One region of the Mucilaginibacter sp. 22184 genome, then DNA from elsewhere that is predicted to be linked to it. Evidence: riboswitches for the same ligand, from Rfam matches in the RefSeq annotation. Region 1 holds a riboswitch; each other region holds the start of a gene.
What was found. Region 1 has a riboswitch for S-adenosylmethionine ahead of ACTJKG_RS17810 (peroxiredoxin family protein). Riboswitches for the same ligand answer to the same signal wherever they lie in the genome.
Positions count from the first base shown of each region.

Region 1 (2,276 bases):
AGCAGTCGGTTGTATTTCAGCAAAAAGTAAAACTTAAAAACGGGCAAGCATTGGTTAATGGTACATTGAATTATATGGTATGCAGCAATAAGCAGTGTTTACCCCCCGAAGATGTTGAATTCAGTATTCCGGTAAAGTAAAAGATTTAATAATATAGTTTAATAGCTCATTAGCCACCAATTGACCTGTTAAACTAATAAAGATGCCGGGTAGATAAGCGCTTGCTTTTACCTCGGCTTATACAAGCAAATACCATGAAATCGAAATTTATCACTAAAATCCACATACAGAATGGTGGCGCCCTTTTCTGTTGTCACCCGTATTGTTAACTCATGTGGTTTATCCCGGAAATTGATCTGATGTAAGATCGACATCCTGGCTGTACTAAGTGCGTTGCTTTGCTATGGTGGTAAAACAGGCGTGTGCTGTACAGACCAGGATGTTGATTGCTTACAAGGTATGAAATTAATGGAAACTACTGTTTATAAAAATATTCTACTAAATCCATAGATTTAATTGTATTTATAATATTTATTGTTACCTTTACAGCATTCTAATTAACCCCACCATTAATTAGTTGATTTATAAAGAATAAGGGAGAGGAAGTCTCTATGATCTTATAGCAACTTTTCATTATTGAAATAAGTGCTAAACTTTTTTCCGAAGCAATAAGGCTCTGGAAATATAAATTAACTAAAAATCATGAACACATTTAAGTACCTGCATTTCCGCACGCAACCGGCAAACATCAAGCGATGTTGTTGTTTGGTTCAGTATGCCTTCTGGTTTTAAAGGAGCAGTTCCCTGAAATTTTGCTGCGGTTTTTTAACTCGTCCCATCCGGGCGGGAGAGAATTACTTGCGCCAAATTTTTAACACGCTATTTATCAATTACTAACAACTAAAACTTATAAAAATGAAAATCACAAACTACCTGACCAAAGCCAGGCTGCTTTCTGCCGGCTTGCTGCTTAGCGGTGTTACCGTGTTGTCAGCTCATGAAAACCCTAAACCGAAATTTATAAAAGAAGGAAAATGGCGCGGTGTATTCACCGTAAGCGAATCCAAGGTGCCTTTTAATTTCGAGCTGAAAGGCAAAGATGCCGAGCATGCTGTTTTTACATTAATCAATGGTTCTCGCAGAGATAATTTCCATGTGAAGTCTATTGGGGTCGATTCGGTTTATATCAAAATGAATACCTACGATGCCGCGCTGGTTGCCAAAATTGAAGACGACGGCTCTTTAAGTGGTGAATACCGCAGCCTGGTACCAGGTTTCAGAGGTAACTCTTTGCCATTCACAGCCGAGTACGGCAAAACATACCGATTTGTTGAGCCAGGAAAAGACGTGGCACCTACGGCCGATCTGACCGGTAAATGGGAAATCAAAACCTATAGTAAAGAGGCCGTCCCTGCATCTATCGCCCTATTAAAACAAAAAGGTAACAAACTCACCGGCGTGGTGATGACTGTAGTTGGTGACACGCGCGAATTGGAAGGAACCGTACAGGGTGATGAGTTTGCCCTAAGCGGTTTTACCGGTCCGAGCCCCTTTATTATTAAAGGTAAGATCAATGCGGATGGCTCTATCAGCGGCGAAGAAGGTTTCGGCATCTATAAAAACCTCAAGTTTGATGCCGCTAAAAAAACTGATGTGGAGCTACCTGACCCATATAAGCTTACTTTTTTAAAAGAAGGTTATAAAAAGCTGGATTTTTCTTTCCCTGGTATTGATGGTAAAGAAGTGTCACTGAGCGATAATAAATACAAAGGTAAGGTGGTGATTGTAGAGATTATCGGTACATGGTGCCCTAACTGTACCGATCAGACTGTTTTCCTGTCGCCCTGGTTCAACAAAAATCATAATCGCGGTGTAGAAGCTATAGCCATTGGATTTGAGCAGAAAGATAGCCTTGATTATGCCAAATACACTTTAGGTAAGCTTCGGGACAAGTATGCCATTAACTATGATATCGCCTTTGGAGGTTTAGCCGATAAAAAACTGGTATCACAAAAACTCCCGGCTCTTAACAAATTCATTGCCTTCCCAACAACAATAATTATCGACAGAAAAGGTGATGTAAGGGAAATATATACTGGCTATACCGGAACTATCACCGGCAAATATCACCAGGATTATGAGAAAAAATTCAACAAGCTGCTAGATGAACTGATAGCCGAACCGGCACCTGAAACAGCGGCTATCGCTGATTCATCCGAAAAACAAGGAAAATAAACTTAATTGATCTATAACTAACTATTTATCAAATGAAAACA
Region 1 covers NZ_JBQEPI010000007.1:414,233-416,508, forward strand. The annotation lists gene ACTJKG_RS17805 (protein-disulfide reductase DsbD domain-containing protein) at 1-140, shown strand, start outside; SAM riboswitch class I at 580-691, shown strand; gene ACTJKG_RS17810 (peroxiredoxin family protein) at 916-2,235, shown strand; gene ACTJKG_RS17815 (peroxiredoxin family protein) at 2,268-2,276, shown strand, end outside.

Region 2 (2,276 bases), on a different contig from region 1:
ATGTTGGTGTAACGCCCGCAGATAACTGTTCTTCGTCAGAAAGCTGCTGGTGCGTTGTAGCCGATGGTTGGATGATCAGCGTTTTGGCATCACCTAGGTTAGCCAAATGACTTACCAATTGTAAACTATCAATAAAATGACTTGCCTGTTGTTTGTCGCCTTTGATCTCAAAGGACAATACAGCACCAAATCCATTTTTTAAATATTTTTTTGCCAGGGCATGATATGGGGATGAAGCAAGGCCCGGATAACTAACCTTAGCTACCTGCGGATGCTGCTCCAGCCATTTGGCCAGTTCTAAAGCGTTATCTACATGGCGCTGTACACGCAAAGACAACGTTTCCAAACCCTGTATATTCAACCAGGCGTTAAACGGTGATTGCGATGGACCGAAATCTCGCAAACCTTCCACACGGGCACGTATAATAAATTGGATATTGCCAAAAGGGCCGTCAATACCAAATACATCGGCAAATACTAATCCGTGGTAACCTTCAGATGGTTCAGTAAACTGAGGAAATTTTCCGTTACCCCAATTGTAGTTACCACCATCAACTATAATACCGCCAATGCTGGTTCCGTGACCGCCGATCCATTTAGTGGTTGATTCTACCACGATATGAGCACCATGCTCCAAGGGGCGGAATAGGTAACCTGCCGCACCGAATGTATTATCAACGATCAGCGGTAGATCATGCTTTTTAGCCAGGGCTGCTACTTTTTCAAAATCGGCTATAGCAAAACCCGGGTTACCTACAGTTTCCAGGTAAATGGCCTTTGTTTTATTATCGATTAAAGCCTCCAGATTTTCGGCGGTATCATCTTTGGCAAAGCGAACATCGATGCCTAATCGCTTAAAAGCTACTTTAAACTGATTGTATGTACCGCCGTACAGGAAAGGGGAGGTCACGAAGTTATCGCCAGCCTGTAATATATTATTTAGTGCTAAAAATTGTGCTGCCTGCCCGGATGCTGTGGCTAAGGCTGCAACACCGCCTTCTAAAGCCGCTACCCGTTTTTCAAAAACATCGGTAGTGGGGTTCATTAAGCGGGTGTAGATATTACCAAACTCCTTGAGCGCGAAAAGATTAGCACCATGCTCCGCATTTTTAAATACGTATGATGTGGTTTGATAAAGTGGTACAGCACGTGAGCCTGTTGTTGGATCAACCTCCTGACCGGCGTGTAATTGAAGGGTTTCGAATTTTAAATTGTTGGCAGACATAGTTGTAAGATTGAAATGTGTTTAATTAATTTTTTACTGTTTTGATGGATTTTTAACGGGCGGGTAAATAAACTTTACCTGTTTGTTGCAACACGTGTTTTCCGGGATCAGAAAAAGAGGACGCGTCCAGTGGATCAGCAGCAACACATACACATACTGCTAATATTTAAGCAAATAGGTTGTATGTTACCGTTTGAGGTATTAAAAATGTGGCGCTGACTAAATTTAATTAAACTTTTCATGGTTATAAATTTATATTCCCCGGGGTTATTTTCCGGGACAGGAATTGGCACCTTCTCCAATTTTGGAGGGTTGCCAGCGGGTCATTGAGCCTGATCTCTCGCCGCTTCTTTATAAATCAAAACCCGAACTATCGCGGAGAATTGATCAATGGTATCGCTACCAAATATTGTTGCAAATATAGGGTGATATAAATTAAAAAACCAAATTAAATTTTAGTAACTTGTTTTAACCAATGAATACCTGCGTAAAAAAGTGCATTTTCTTACTTATTAGTCTTTCATACTCATTAGCCAGTTTTGGGCAGATCAAAGAAGATACTGCTCTAATAAAACCTGAATTAATTGAAAAAGACTCTCTGTTTGTAAAGCGGTTAGCTCATGTATATAAAAATGCTCCGGCCAGTATACTACCATTGTTTAATGCAGTAAACCGAAAAAGTAATGACCTTGGTTTTAATTATTACTCAGTTCGTGGCATTTACGAAATCGGGTATTTATCCATTCGCTATCATTTTATTTTCTTTAAAGATAAGTTGATCAGTTATGAACTAAGCTCTCTTTTACCATTTGACAGCCGATTAACAAACAGGTACAGAGAAATTTGCTCACTACTATTTGAGCCCGGCAATGGTTATTTCACTAAGCCTGTTTATTACAAATACGATGAGATGGTAAAGCCTTTAAATACGAACACAAAACAATATACAACAGATAAAAAAATACAATTTTTAATGACACCGTACTCGGGTGAGATATATGGTGTTTATGCTTTTATGGGGTATTCCCCCATTTTACTTGAAAATCGACGT
Region 2 covers NZ_JBQEPI010000005.1:99,911-102,186, reverse strand. The annotation lists gene ACTJKG_RS12460 (O-acetylhomoserine aminocarboxypropyltransferase/cysteine synthase family protein) at 1-1,225, opposite strand, end outside; SAM riboswitch class I at 1,475-1,585, opposite strand; gene ACTJKG_RS12455 (hypothetical protein) at 1,701-2,276, shown strand, end outside.
Region 2: it holds a riboswitch for S-adenosylmethionine, as region 1 does, so the genes downstream of both, ACTJKG_RS12460 (O-acetylhomoserine aminocarboxypropyltransferase/cysteine synthase family protein) here and ACTJKG_RS17810 (peroxiredoxin family protein) in region 1, are expected to answer to the same signal.

Region 3 (2,276 bases), on a different contig from region 1:
TGATGAGCGGTTTCGTGCGCGGTTTCATCATATTGGCCAAACTCGTTAGGCAAACCCGCGTTAGGATAAGCTGATATAAATACATCGGCTTTTTCGGAAAGCTCGGCCAGGTGAGGCCGCATTTCTTTAGCACCCAAAGCACAGTTTAAACCTACCGAAAGCAGGTTAGCATGCCGTACCGAGTTCCAGAAAGCCTCCACAGTTTGACCCGACAGGGTACGCCCCGAAGCATCGGTAATAGTACCTGAGATCATAATAGGCAGATGTTTACCCGATTCATTTGCATACCTGTTGATAGCAAATAAAGCAGCCTTGGCGTTCAGGGTATCAAATATGGTTTCAACGAGCAACAGATCGCTGCCGCCATCAACCAGGCCACGTACCTGGTCATAATAAGCTTCGGCCAGGTCATCAAATGTTACGGCGCGATATCCCGGATCATTTACATCTGGGGACAGCGATGCGGTACGGTTGGTTGGCCCAACAGCACCTGCCACAAAACGAGGTTTAGCCGGATTTTTGGCGGTATATTCTTCGGCAACTTCTCGGGCCAGGCGTGCACCTTCATAGCTCAGCTCATATGCCAGTTCCTCCAGCTTATAATCGGCCAGGGAAATTATTTGTGTGCTGAAGGTATTCGTTTCAATAATATCGGCGCCGGCATCCAGGTATTCGGCATGTATAGCCTTGATAATATCAGGGCGAGTAATGTTCAGCAGGTCGTTATTGCCCTGCAAATCGGTCGTGTGATCTTTAAAACGCTCCCCACGAAAATCCTGCTCGGATAATTGGTACCGTTGTATCATGGTACCCATTGCCCCGTCAATTACCAGTATGCGTTTCTCTAGTTCTTTTTTAATATCCATGTTGGTATCAAATAGCTAGTATCAAGTATCAAGGACCGAAAACCCGGCGCCTGATGGTAGTATAGCAGGAATAAAGGCAGAAACTGTCTTGCTACCTGATACTAGCTACTTGATACTAAAAAATACAGCTTATCTCGAAAAGTCGGGTATATGACTGACTTTCGCTTATCTTTCCCAACATGTTGTGTATTGTTGAGTAGAATGTAGCACCTTGTATGGTACAGGTTGCTAAGACATCGCAGGGTCTAATCCCTCCGCCTTTCTCTATAAGCAATGCAAAGGTGCACAATAAAGCTTTAATATGCAATAGTTTTACCTCCTCCAATGGTGTACTTTATACGTGTTTACAATTGCATGAATATTTAGCATGAGGTATAGAGGAGTTATGCTACTAAAATCCCGCCATTACGTGTCCGGGAAAACTTTTTAAACCTTAAATTTTAACATTTTTTAATCAAAAACGAAGTAAAAACGCTTGTTTTTTGATCACTTTAACAAAGTTTTAACGCTGTTTTAACACTTTTTAACAAAATTTTTGCCCGTTTTGGAAAGTTTAAAAAGTATTAAATGATTGACCATAAAAGAGCGAAATACCGAACGGTCGGTTTTGTGCTTATCTGGACTTTAACTAAACAGCCCGGTTCTTTTTGCAAAGAACCGGGCTGTTGTATAAAAATATGTTTTCTGGCTATTATCTTCTTCTGCCGAATAAGCGCAGGATCATCAGGAAAAGATTGATGAAATCCAGATATAAAGTTAAGCCACCCATCAATGCCATTTTTGAAGCCGATGCATCACCGTATTCCAAACCTGCGCCAATACGTTTTAGTTTCTGTACGTCATAAGCGGTTAAACCTACAAATACAGCTACACCTACGTAGCTAATGATATAATCTAAGCCACTGCTGTGCATAAACATATTCAATAAAGATGCTACGATAATACCAATCAGTCCCATCATCAGGATTGGGCCATATTTGGTCAAATCGGTATTTGTTGTATAACCGGCGATGGCCATTACACCAAATACTACCGATGTAGTGATAAACACACCTAAAACCGAGCCTGCCGTAAAAACCAACAGTATATAGCTTAAGCTAATACCCATTATTGCCGAAAAAGCAATAAACAAGAACGCTAAAACCCCGTAGGATAACCGGTTAAAGCCAAAAGAGATGATTAACACGAATGCAAGCGGTGCAAACATCGTAATAGTACCTAAACCTGTATTACGACCAGTGACAGGATCGATAAGCATATTAAGCAGGGCCTGATTCTGAGAAAATAAGAATGCACAGACTGCCGAAAGGCCCAATGCCACAAACATCCATAAAAACACATTGGCTATGAATTTACGTGATGCATCCGTTTCGTTTAATTGTATTACGTTTTTATAAACGTATTCAGGAT
Region 3 covers NZ_JBQEPI010000001.1:586,495-588,770, forward strand. The annotation lists gene metH (methionine synthase) at 1-866, opposite strand, end outside; SAM riboswitch class I at 1,029-1,139, opposite strand; gene ACTJKG_RS02460 (Bax inhibitor-1/YccA family protein) at 1,558-2,276, opposite strand, start outside.
Region 3: it holds a riboswitch for S-adenosylmethionine, as region 1 does, so the genes downstream of both, metH (methionine synthase) here and ACTJKG_RS17810 (peroxiredoxin family protein) in region 1, are expected to answer to the same signal.